One region of the Pseudophaeobacter sp. C1-32P7 genome, then DNA from elsewhere that is predicted to be linked to it. Evidence: riboswitches for the same ligand, from Rfam matches in the RefSeq annotation. Region 1 holds a riboswitch; each other region holds the start of a gene.
What was found. A riboswitch is a leader RNA that binds a small molecule or an ion and turns the genes downstream of it on or off. The one in region 1 is predicted to bind cobalamin.
Positions count from the first base shown of each region.

Region 2: it holds a riboswitch for cobalamin, as region 1 does, so the genes downstream of both, SM763_RS04815 (TonB-dependent receptor plug domain-containing protein) here and SM763_RS15280 (DUF1636 family protein) in region 1, are expected to answer to the same signal.
Region 3: it holds a riboswitch for cobalamin, as region 1 does, so the genes downstream of both, SM763_RS14280 (hypothetical protein) here and SM763_RS15280 (DUF1636 family protein) in region 1, are expected to answer to the same signal.

Region 1 is NZ_JAXGFR010000010.1:102,428-106,544, forward strand. Features, by position in the region: gene glpD (glycerol-3-phosphate dehydrogenase) at 1-485, shown strand, start outside; gene cobO (cob(I)yrinic acid a,c-diamide adenosyltransferase) at 559-1,194, opposite strand; cobalamin riboswitch at 1,247-1,462, shown strand; gene SM763_RS15280 (DUF1636 family protein) at 1,566-1,988, shown strand; gene cobW (cobalamin biosynthesis protein CobW) at 1,992-3,026, shown strand; gene cobN (cobaltochelatase subunit CobN) at 3,170-4,117, shown strand, end outside.
Region 2 is NZ_JAXGFR010000002.1:396,476-400,592, forward strand. Features, by position in the region: gene SM763_RS04815 (TonB-dependent receptor plug domain-containing protein) at 1-1,736, opposite strand, end outside; cobalamin riboswitch at 1,896-2,108, opposite strand; gene SM763_RS04820 (Lrp/AsnC family transcriptional regulator) at 2,583-3,203, opposite strand; gene SM763_RS04825 (zinc-dependent alcohol dehydrogenase family protein) at 3,202-4,117, shown strand, end outside.
Region 3 is NZ_JAXGFR010000009.1:91,976-96,092, forward strand. Features, by position in the region: gene nudC (NAD(+) diphosphatase) at 201-1,187, shown strand; gene SM763_RS14275 (SRPBCC family protein) at 1,250-1,717, shown strand; cobalamin riboswitch at 1,826-2,060, shown strand; gene SM763_RS14280 (hypothetical protein) at 2,180-2,554, shown strand; gene SM763_RS14285 (protein-tyrosine phosphatase family protein) at 2,668-3,189, opposite strand; gene SM763_RS14290 (DNA polymerase III subunit gamma/tau) at 3,327-4,117, shown strand, end outside.

The DNA of each region.
Region 1 (4,117 bases):
ATGTGCTGTCACTGGACACGGGCAATGCACCGCTGCTGAACATCTTTGGCGGCAAGATCACCACCTACCGCAAACTGGCCGAGGCCGCGCTTGCCAAGATCTCCGAGGCCCTGCCCGGCGTCGGCGGCAACTGGACAGCAGGTGTGCCCCTGCCCGGCGGCAATTTCGCGGTCAAAGATGTGACCAAGCTGCAGGCGGATCTTGCAGCGGATTATTCCTTCCTGACGCCTTATTGGGCGCGACGCCTGATCCGCGCTTATGGCACCGAAGCGCGGCTGATCCTGGGTGAAGCAAAATCCGCCGAGGCGCTGGGGCACACTTTTGGCGCCACCATCACCGAGCGGGAGTTGGACTGGGCGATTGCCAACGAATGGGTGCGCAGCGGCGATGATTTCCTGTGGCGCCGCACCAAACTGGGCCTGCGCCTGACCGAGGAAGAGCGCGCCGCGGTCGATACCTATATCAAGGACAAGGTTGCCGCGTAACGGCGGGGCAATCCAAACGCACCGGGCACGGTATTCCCTGCCCGGTGACACCTCTGCAGATGGTCTGGCCGTCTTAGAACTCCACCCCTTTCTGCGCCTTGATCCCGGCGCGGAAAGGATGCTTTATCTGGCCCATCTCGGTCACCAGATCCGCGATTTCGATCAGCTCTTCCTTGGCGTTGCGTCCGGTCAGAACCACATGAGTCATCGGCGGTTTCTGCTCGACCAGGAACTCCAGAACCTCATCCAGATCCAGATATTCATAGCGCAGCGCGATATTGATTTCATCGAGCAAAACCATTGTGTTGCGCTCATCCAGTATCATTTCCTTGGCCTTTTCCCAGCCTGCGCGGGCCGCCGCGATATCGCGGGCCTTGTCCTGAGTCTCCCAGGTGAATCCTTCGCCCATCGCGTAGAACTGGCACAGATCGCCGAAATGCTCCTCGATCAGGGTGCGTTCGCCGGTCTGCCAGGCGCCCTTGATGAACTGCACCACGGCGGATGGCATGCCGTGGGCGATGCAGCGCATGATCATGCCGAATCCCGAGCTGGACTTGCCCTTGCCGGGGCCGGTGTGGACGATGATCAGCCCCTTTTCACCGTCCTTATTGGCCATCATGCGGTCACGCGCCGCTTTCTTTTTTGCCATCTTGGACGCGTGCCGTGCCGCTTCTTCCTCGGAAATGCCGTTATCAGACTTTTCGGTCACCAAGTGCCCTCCTGCAGTTTGGCACCATGTCTTGACAAGGAAGCCCGCAATAGCGCAAGGGGATTTTGTTGGTTCCTGCGAATGCAGGCGAAGAGGGAATGTGACACGGCCATCTGGCCCAAGCACAGCCGCCCCCGCGACCGTGACCGGAGAGGTCTCCACGCCACTGGGTAACACCGGGAAGGCCGGAGAACCGCAAAGACCCCGCAGCAATGCGGTGGCCTTGAGATCCGCAAGCCGGGAGACCTGCCAACAGACTTAATCTACGGGCGGACGGGGTGTGCCGCGACCGGATGAGAGCCGATTCATCCATACGGCTCCCCTCTGGCCTCTCCCCGTCTGTCTGACAGGACGCAAGGAGACGCCCGCCAATGGCGAAGGATACGGCTGAACAGCCCCCCAAAGGCAGCCCAGAGGTCACCCTGACCATCTGCACCACCTGCAAGCGCGAAGGCGTTGATCCCGAAGCCACCCGGCCCGGCACCCTGTTGCTGCAGGCTCTGCGCGCCGCCGACCTGCCCGACGGGGTCTCGGTGCGCGGCGTCGAATGCCTGTCCGCCTGCAAGCGCGGTTGTTCCATGGTGCTGAGCGGCGGCACCGAGCGCTGGAGCTACATCTACGGCGATCTGGATCCCGATCAACACGTAGAGGAGATCCTGCAAGGTGCGGCTGCCTATGCCGCGACCGACGACGGTCTGGTGCCCTGGCGCGCGCGTCCGCAGGTCTTTCGCAAACAATCCATCGCCCGCATTCCCCCGGCGCCCCAGCCAGGTGACAGCCCATCCGAGGAGTAACCTATGAGCGATCTCAACAAAATTCCCGTCACCGTGGTGACCGGCTTTCTCGGCGCGGGCAAGACCACACTCATCCGCCATCTGATGCAAAACCCGCAGGGCAAACGTCTGGCCGTGCTGGTCAATGAATTCGGCACCGCGGGCGTGGACGGCGACATCCTGAAATCCTGCGCCGATGAAAACTGCCCGGAAAACAACATCGTGGAGCTGGCGAACGGCTGCATCTGCTGCACCGTGGCGGACGATTTCATCCCCACGATCGAGGCCCTGATGGCGCTGCCGGAAACGCCCGAACATATCCTGATTGAAACCTCCGGGCTGGCGCTGCCGAAACCGCTGCTGAAAGCCTTTGACTGGCCCGCGATCCGCTCGCGCATCACCGTAGACGGGGTCATTGCCCTTGCCGACGCCGAGGCCGTCGCCGCAGGGCAATTCGCCCCGGATCTTGACGCCGTGCAGGCCCAGCGCGAGGCGGACGACAGTCTGGATCATGAAACCCCGCTGTCCGAGGTCTTCGAGGACCAGATCTCTTGTGCAGATATCGTGCTTCTGTCCAAAGCGGACCTTGCCGGGGAAGAAGGCCTTGCCAAGGCCCGCGCCGTGATCGAAGCCGAAGCCCCGCGCCAACTGCCGATCCTGCCGATGAGCGAAGGCGTGATCGATCCGCGTGTGGTGCTGGGGATCGGCGCGGCGGCCGAAAACGATCTGGAGGCCCGCCCCAGCCATCACGATGGCCACCACGATCACGAGCATGATGATTTTGAAAGCATCGTCGTTGAAATGGGCGAAGTCTCCGACCCGCAGGACCTGCAGGACCGCATCGTCAACATGGCCCGCAACCGCAAAATTCTGCGCGTCAAAGGCTATGTCGCGGTGGAAGGGAAACCGATGCGCATGCTGGTTCAGGCCGTCGGCGAACGGCTGCGCGCCCAATACGACCAACCCTGGGGCACCCAGCCGCGCAAGACCCAGCTGGTGGTGATTGCCGAACATGACGATATCGACGTCGCGGGCATCCACGCGGACCTGGGAGCCTGACACTCATGCGGGAATGCTGCGCTCTCCACTGGGACCTGTCCCGGCTGACAAGCCGGGACGCGCCCGACCTCCCCCCCGGGAGGGCGCACAACGGCCCCCCGAGGTCGGCCGCGTCCCTCAGCTCAGCAGTCCGGAGCTGACCCATGCATGTCGTCTTCCGCGAAAGCCACGGGCTTGAAGAAACCGATACGCCGTTTGATGTTGGGCAGGATCCGGCGGAGCTGATCGTTCTGTCCTTTTCCGACAGCGATCTAGGCGCCTTTGCTGCGGGCTGGCACCGCGCCGGGGGCAAGCTGCCCTCCTGCCGCCTCGCCAATCTGGTGGCGCTGAAACATCCCCTCTCGGTGGACACCTACGCCGAACAGACGCTGGAAGGCGCCAAGGGTGTTCTGGTGCGCCTCATTGGCGGCGAAAGCTACTGGTCCTATGGGCTTGCCACCCTGCAGGACCTGGCCCGGCGCAAGGGGATTGCGCTAGCAATCCTGCCCGCCGATGGGCGCGAAGATCCACGGCTTGATGAACTTTCCACCCTGCCCGTCTCAACTCTGCGGCGCTTGCAGGCTCTTTGCGATGCAGGCGGCGCGGTTGCAGCGCAGGCGGCCCTTGCGCAGATGGCCCTCGCGGCGGGGCTATACGCAGGTCCCGTGCCGGGCCTTAAAACCATGCCGGACCACGGCTTTTATGACCCGGATCAGGGCGTCATCACGGATCCCCCCCAAGAGGGCAAACCGCTGGTTCTGGTCAGTTTCTATCGCTCCTACCTGACCTCGGCCGATACCGCCCCGGTGGATGCGCTGATCGCGGATCTGCGCGCCCGTGGCTACGCCGCCTATGGCATCTTTGCTGCCAGCCTGAAGGCCCCGGCCGCCGCCGATTGGCTCGCCGAGGAACTCCTCCGACTGGCTCCCGCCGGCATCATCAACGCCACCGCCTTTTCGGCACAAGGGTCAGACGGGCGCCCCTCGCCGCTCAGCGTGACTGGCTGTCCGGTGTTTCAGGTGGCGCTCTCCACCGCGCGGCGCAAGGACTGGGCCGACGCCACCCGCGGACTGTCGCCCGCTGACCTTGCCATGCATGTGGTCCTGCCCGAG
Region 2 (4,117 bases), on a different contig from region 1:
GTGTAATCCGGCAGCTCGGCCGTGGCATAGGTGCCAAAGAACTGGCTGTCCCAGTTGCCTGCCACATGGCGGACATCCGCAGTGATGGAGCCGCGACCATTGAAAGTATCGAGCGTGGCGCTCAGCAGCAGTTCGTGTTCGGGGCGGCGCACCTCGACCGTACCATTGGGGTTGGTGGCATCCAGATAGGTGTAGGACAGACGGAGATCGAGGTTTTCCGTGGCCTCAAGGCTGGCCGCCAGTTCGACACCTTTGCGCTCGCTGTCTCCGGCCTGATTGCGGAAGGAGAAGGTGGTCGCATTCACCATATAGGCTTCGATCTCACCCGCCAGCGTCTCGTCGAAATAGGTCACATCAACCAGCCCGCGCCCCTGCAGGAACGGCACCTCGACACCCAGATCAAAGCTGCGGTTTTCTTCGGGCTGCAAGTTCTGATTGCCCAGATAGGTAGTGGCACCAAAGGTGCTGTTGGCAAAGAGCTCAAAATAGGTCGGGTTCACGATACCGGTGCCGGCCGAGCCATGCAGGCGCACACCGCTGCCCGCAAAGGTATAGGACGCACTGGCGTTCCAGCTGGTGGCATCTTCGAAGGCATTGTTGTTGTCGCGGCGCACGCCCAGTTGCAGATCCAGACCATTGGCAAAGCTGCCACGGTATTCCAGCGCGATCGAATTGGTTTTGCGCGCAAAGGCCGGGTTGGAACGGCTGGAATCCTCTTCCCATTCCAGAATGGCGTTCAGCAGGTGATCTGTCAGCTCTACCGACTGGCCATCAAGGCCAAAGCTCAGCAGGTATTTCGCCGCTTCCGTCTTGGTCTCGGTCAGGGCGCCACCGTTGTAGGATTGGTCAAAATCCGTACGCTCGTAAGACAGACGGTGTTTCAGGCGTCCACCCAACGTGTCGAGCTCGGCAAAGATCTGAGCCAGCTGTTCATCGCGGTCGCTGAACTGCGTGGGATCATCCACCACATAGCTGGCCGCATCGGTCGCGGTAAAAGACGTGCTGTCGCTGTCAAAACGCTCTTCCGAGGCACGCAGGTTGAAGCCGAGCTTCAGCCGTTCGGTGACAAGATAGTCACCCTTCAGCTGCGCGGTGTTGCGGCGGATACCATCCTCTTCGCCGCCGCTGCCGGAGAAGTCGTAGCCATCGTCATTATCATGGGCGAGGTTGAGCGAAATGCCTCCGCGTTCGGTCCGGGACGACACCCGCGCCGAGGCCCGGTAGCCGTCCGAGCCGACTTCGGCGCTGCCACCGTATTCGGTGCCGATGCCGCCACTCTTGGTGATGATGTTGATCACACCCGCCGAGGCGTTGGATCCGTAGAACACCGATTGCGGGCCGCGCAGCACCTCGATCCGCTCGATATTGGCGGTATCAAGGCCAGACAGGATATAGTCGCTGTCGCCGCCCGAGGCCTCGATGCCGTCGATCAGGATCAGGGTGTGGTTGGCTTCGGCGCCACGGATGCGGACCTGTGTAAAGCTGTCACCTGCACCGGTGACCATCAGACCGGGAACCGACCGCAGTGCATCTTGAACCGTGGTGATGCCGCGCTGTTCGATCTCTTCGCTGGTCACGACCGAAACCGAGCGACCGTATTTCTGCGCCTCGACAGGGGTAAAACCACCGGAGACGATGAGTTCGCCCAGATCGATGATCTCCGCCTCCTGGGCGGTTGCAATTGCGGGGGTAGTGACCATCAGGGTGGCGGCCAGGGACAAGCTTACCTTGCGCATCGTTTCAGTTCTCCCAGCCTGCACATTCGGTGCAGGAAAAGTGGCTGCCCATCGCGGGCAACATGTACAAATCATCGGTCCTTGGAAGGCAGTGCTTCCACAGACAGTTCAATTGCCACCACTACGGAAGTCCGTTGTCCCCGGCGCGCCCCGCACCCGGACTGGGTGATCCTTCTGGCAGGTCTCCTGACTCGCGGGTCGCAGCTTTGCCGCGCCTTCCCGCCCCCTCTTGGGGCAGTGGCATATCGCAGCATTGCTCTCCGCTCACAGTTGCGGGGGCAGTCATGGTTTTGACGTCTTGTACCGACGCCTTACCATGTTCCCTTTTACCCGGATGGTATTCCCAGCCGGACCAGAATGGCCGGACTTAGGCAAACTGGATTTACTCTGTCAAGAAGGAGTAGACGCCGCCAAGGATGGAGTTTTCAAACAATGCACCGCGCACACCAGCAACAATCGCCTGAAATCAACTGCTAAGTGATGGTTTCAATGCTGCAAACGCAATGCTGTGCCGCATCGACCGCAACCTTTGCGCAGGCGATATTCCACGCTACGGCATGGTTCCCCGTTCCGATCTCCACCGAATCCAATGGCTGGGGTCGTGGCTGTCCCCCCTGCCCCGCATCACGGACAGATTTCCCCTGGCAATGCCCCTGCGGTGGCAACGCGCCTCTTCCGCATCCCGGCGGAGCTGTGGCGTTTCCATCTCCGCCCAAAGCGTTCCAGTACGAGACCGCGCATGAACGCCCAGATCTTCGCAAAGGTCTGTCGCGGGCACAGGTTCAGTCCGGTGGCCGGTTACAGGCTCCGGTTCAAACACGACGGAAAACCAGCTTGCGCGGCAGTCTATTTCATTGATGCTGCACTGACGGGCAGCTTGCTCGACGCCTTCATTTCTTTCAATGAGAGGTTGGACCGAATGCTGGTGACACCGGGTAGCCGCCTCAGAGTGCTGTCGACGAAACCACTGTAATCATCGAGATCACGGGCAACCACGATCAGCAGGAAATCATCCGCGCCGGTCGTGTTGTGGCAAGCCAGGATGTTCGGTGTCGTTTCAACGATGCGCTGAAATTCTGCCGTCGCGGCTTGATCATGCTCGGAACAGCGCAGCTGGACGAAGGCCATAACGCCGAGGCCGAGCTTTCGACGGCTCAGATTGGCTTGATAACCTTCGATGATGCCGCTTTCTTCAAGACGTTTGAGCCGCCTCCAACAGGGGGTCTCGCTCATCCCCAGATGCTCGGACAACTTGGCATTGGTCATGCGGCCATCCTCCTGCAACAGGGTCAAGATCTCGGCATTGACGGCGTCGATGTCAGGCATGGGTAGATATCTTTCAATAATGACGATTCCATAGGGAATTCCACTCCAGATTTGCGCAATACGGGGAGGATTGGCAAAGGTATTTCCCTCATCCAGACTATGATCTCGTCCAAAATACTCTTCAGCGAAAGATCCTGCCATGAAAGCCGTCCTTTTCGAAAAATTCCAAAGCGCGCCAAAGCTGGTTACCGTGGACGACCCGACGCCAGAGCCGCATGGCGTTGTCCTCAGGGTTGCGGCCACCGGCGTCTGCCGCAGCGACTGGCATGGCTGGATGGGACACGACAGCGACATCGACTTGCCGCATGTGCCTGGCCACGAGTTGGCTGGCGTCGTCGAGGCCGTTGGGAATGACGTCACAAAATGGAAGGTTGGCGACAAGGTCACTGTACCATTCATCTGTGGGTGCGGCAGCTGTTCCGAATGCCATTCCGGCAACCAGCAGGTCTGCCTGCAGCAGGAACAGCCGGGTTTTACCCACTGGGGATCCTTTGCGGAATACGTAGGCATTCATCAGGCCGATCTGAACCTTGTCGCCCTGCCCGAGACCATGAGTTTTGCCACTGCCGCGAGCCTTGGTTGCCGCTTTGCAACCTCATTTCGGGCGGTGGTAGATCAAGGGAAGGTCAGCGCAGGACAATGGGTGGCTGTGCATGGTTGCGGCGGCGTAGGCCTGTCCGCCGTGATGATCGCCTCGGCTTGTGGGGCCAACGTGATCGGCGTGGACCTTGATCCAGCTAAGTTGACGCTGGCGAAGGAGCTTGGCGCCGTGACGGTGCTAAACGGTAGGGAGGCCGACGTGCCGGAGGCCGTTCGGGAGATCACCCGCGGAGGTGCCCACGTCTCTCTCGACGCACTTGGTCACCCGTCAACTATGACCAATTCAATCCTCTGCCTGCGGCCGCGGGGCAAGCATGTGCAGGTGGGTCTGATGCTGGGTGAGCACGCGGCACCGACCGTTCCAATGCCAAAGATCGTCGGGCAGGAAATCGAATTGCTTGGTTCACACGGGATGCAGGCACATCGCTACGGCGCGATGCTTGACCTCGTCGCCA
Region 3 (4,117 bases), on a different contig from region 1:
GCGCTGATGCCGAAAATTTGACCGGTCTAACGCCAATATCCAGCGGCAGACCGGTGACCCGGCGTTAAACATCCGCTCACAACCATAAAAATGCATCGACCGCGCTACCCGAACAGGCTGGTCATTGCGCGGTTTTGCCGCCATCAATGCAGGAAATCGGGCCTTAACGCCGGATCCCCTGCCAAAAGAAGGACAACGATATGAAACGGGCCGAAGAGGTGACATTTGGCGGCAAGGGTGGCCTGGACCGCAGCGCGCATCTGCGTGCGGATGCCGAAGCGCTAGACGCTGCCTGGGGGGCAAAGGACGCACAGGTGCTGATGATGTGGCGCGGCAAACCCCTGTGCCAGCGGTCAGATCCAGAGCGCGGACCGGACGCGCTTGCCTGGATCTCCACCACGCATCCGATGGCCGCAGGGTGCCGCGACGCCGCTCTGTTTCTCGGCCTCCTGCCGGATCAAAGCCCGGCCTTCGCCTGCGACATCAGCAGTTGGCAGCCCGATGCGCTGGACGAGATGGCGCTGGCCAGTTTTGCCGATGTAACGGAGCAACAGCACCCGGACCTGCCCTCCGGTTATGCTTTCGCCGAGCTGCGCAGGGTGATGACCCGGCTGACCCCGCTGGAGGCCGAGCTGGCCGCCACCGCCAAGGCGCTGTTTTCCTGGCATGGCTCGCATGGGTTCTGTGCCCGCTGTGGCCACCCCAGTGATATGGTTCAGGCTGGCTGGCAAAGAAATTGCCCCAGCTGCAAGGCGAGCCATTTCCCCCGCACCGACCCGGTTGTGATCATGCTGATTACCCATGGGGACGAGGTCCTGATGGGCCGCTCACCCGGCTGGCCAGAAGGTATGTACTCCCTGCTGGCCGGTTTCGTTGAACCCGGCGAAACGCTGGAGGCCGCCGTGCGGCGTGAAGTTCTGGAAGAATCCGGCGTGAAGGTCGGAGAGGTGGAGTACCTGTCCAGCCAGCCCTGGCCCTTTCCCATGTCGCTGATGTTCGGCTGCCACGGGATCGCGCTGGATCGCGAGCTGACCATCGACCCAGATGAAATCGAGGACGCGATCTGGGTCAGCAAGCAGGACATGATGACCGCCTTTGCCGGAGAGCACCCGATCCTGAAGCCTGCCCGAAAAGGAGCAATTGCACATTTTCTGTTGCAGAACTGGCTTGCGGATACGCTGGATTAAAGGGAATATCGCGGCCACGCTGAGAATTGATCAATCAAAACAGGCAAGCAGGCGTCAGAGTCATGGATTTCACGAGTAAAGAAGATATCGATTCACCGATCGCCGACGTGTTTGAAGCCCTGTCGGACTTTGAAAGCTTTGAACGCTCGGCCATCCGGCGCGGCATCGACGTGCAACGGATCGGCGATATCAGCACGCCTGAAAACGGCCTCGCTTGGGATACCAAATTCAACTTTCGCGGCAAGGCGCGCGAGCTGCGCATTGCTCTCAAATCCTATGATCCCGTCACCCGCATTCTGCTGTCCGGCGACAGCAGCGGGCTGAGCGGCGAAACCGAGATCGAACTGATGGCGCTGTCGCCGCGGCGCACCCGTGTAACAATTGCGCTCAACCTGACGGCCAAGACCCTGTCGGGGCGGTTGCTGCTGCAATCCTTCAAACTGGCGCGCGGCTCGCTCAATAAGAAATTCAAAGCGCGCGCGGCAGATTTCGCCCGGCTGACCGAAGAACGGTTGAACCGCACGGCCTGAGGGCACCGCATCCGCCTGCACAAATCAGCTAGCTTACCTGGCTTGCTGGCGTTGGCGCGGATTTCTCCGACTTTCACACAAGCGAATTGACGACTCGCCCTTCGACCCGCTACCCATTTCACAGATGGTTTCCGCGATCCGCCTTTGCGAGTCCGGGATGAAAAGGGAACGTGGTGCGATCCGGCCTCTCTCGGCCAGAACAATTCCACGACTGCCCCCGCAACTGTAGGCGGAGAGCGACCCCGGAAGATCCACTGGGCGCAAGGCGACAGCCTGCGGCCGGGAAGGACCGGAGAAGCCCAGACCCGCAAGTCAGGAGACCTGCCATCGCACAACTCGAAACCGGGCGGGGTGTCCGGAGCGGGTGAGATGGCTCCTGCAGCGCGGCCCGTTCTGGCCGACAAGCATCCGGCCACATGTCTCTCCCCCTCTTTATGCCCCTGCCTTAGCGCGGAGGGCGCGATGATCTGGACGACAAAAACGCATGAACTTGCGGCAACAACCTGTCAACACACCGGGGCAAGCTGCCCGGCACTGGAACGGATGCTGGTGGCCCTGTGCGGGGCGCTCGATACCGCGCGGGATATGACCGAAGAGGATTTTGAAATCACCGGCGACAGCCTGCTCGATGGCTGCACCCGCCATTGCCCGGCGCGCTTTTTTGCCTCGCACGACAGGATCCGGGTGTTCTGCGAAGTGGACACCGCAGCAGAGCGCAGCGGTCTGGACCGTTTTGCCGACGCGCTGCTGTCCAGCGATGCAAAAGCGCAGCCCGCAGATCACCTGCCACATCGCCCCTGCTCCTTTGGAGAAGCCATCCCGCTCAGCGCGGCGTAGCGGCAGACCCAGCAAACAACAGGAGGGGCGTCGGTTTTATTCGGTGAATGCCGCGCCCTGTGAAGAAGGAAGCGGGATGACAGCCGGGCCCGCTCCGGCGGGCCGCCTTGGTCTCAGCGGCTGCGGGCCCAGGCCATCTGTGCCTCGGTCTCGACCGCGCAGGGGCGAGACATGCGCAGCCGGTTCAGCGCCGCCTCTGGCGCAACACCGCATTCGATCAACAGGCGCAGCACCACCATGCCGGAGCGCCCGCAGCCGCCCCGGCAATGCACCAGAACGCGGCCGCCACCGTTCAGCGCCTGGCGCGCCGAGGCGCTGACCCCGGGCCAGGCTTCGTTCACCTCCGGGCCGGGCACACCAAAATCCGCCACCGGCAGATGCACCCAGCGGCTTCCCATGCTCTGTAGATCAACCCCCAGCGTCGCGGCCCCGACAGAGACATGCTCGGCTTCGGTGGTCATGGAAATGACCAGACCGGGCTGCCAGTCGTGGATCAGCTCAAGATCCCCCTTGTAGTCGCCCCCGGCACCGGGCAGCGGGCAGATAGCAAGAATGCCATTGGCGGCGGACACCGCGTAGATCGTAAAGGGCTGCCCGGCCTGCAGGCCTGCCCCATCTGAACTCATCCCAGTCATCACACACTCTCCACCACATACAGGGAAAAACTCTGCCACCTGCCCTGCCGGACGGTCAACAGCGGTGGACGAAGCCCGCGGGCTTCCCTACCCTATGAGGCGGTCCCAATCCCATTCCGAATCCGGCACGAGACAGCATGAGCGACACCCCAACATCCGATCCTGAAACCCAAACCGCTGAGGTTCAGCACGCGGAGCAGCCGTCTGGCCAGTATCAGGTCCTCGCCCGCAAGTACCGGCCCGAAACCTTTGCGGATCTGGTTGGCCAGGACGCCATGGTGCGTACGCTGAAAAACGCCTTTGCCGCGAACCGGATCGCCCAGGCTTTCATCATGACCGGTATTCGCGGCACGGGTAAGACCACCACCGCCCGGATCATAGCCAAGGGGATGAACTGTATCGGCACCGATGGCACCGGCGGCCCCACCACCGAACCCTGCGGTCAGTGCGAGCATTGCCTCGCGATCATGGAAGGCCGCCACGTGGACGTGATGGAGATGGACGCCGCCAGCCGCACCGGCGTCGGCGACATCCGCGAAATCATCGATTCGGTGCAATACCGCGCGGCCTCAGCCCGCTATAAGATCTACATCATCGACGAGGTTCACATGCTGTCGACCAGCGCGTTCAACGCGCTGCTGAAAACGCTGGAGGAACCCCCCGCCCATGTGAAGTTCATCTTTGCCACCACCGAGATCCGCAAGGTTCCGGTGACGGTCCTGTCGCGCTGCCAGCGGTTCGATCTGCGCCGGATTGAGCCCGAGGTCATGATCGCCCTCCTGCGCAAGATCGCAACTGCCGAAAACGCCCAGATTGCCGAGGATGCGCTCGCTCTCATCACCCGCGCCGCCGAAGGTTCGGCCCGCGATGCAACCTCGCTGCTGGATCAGGCGATTTCCCACGGCGCGGGCGAGACCACCGCCGATCA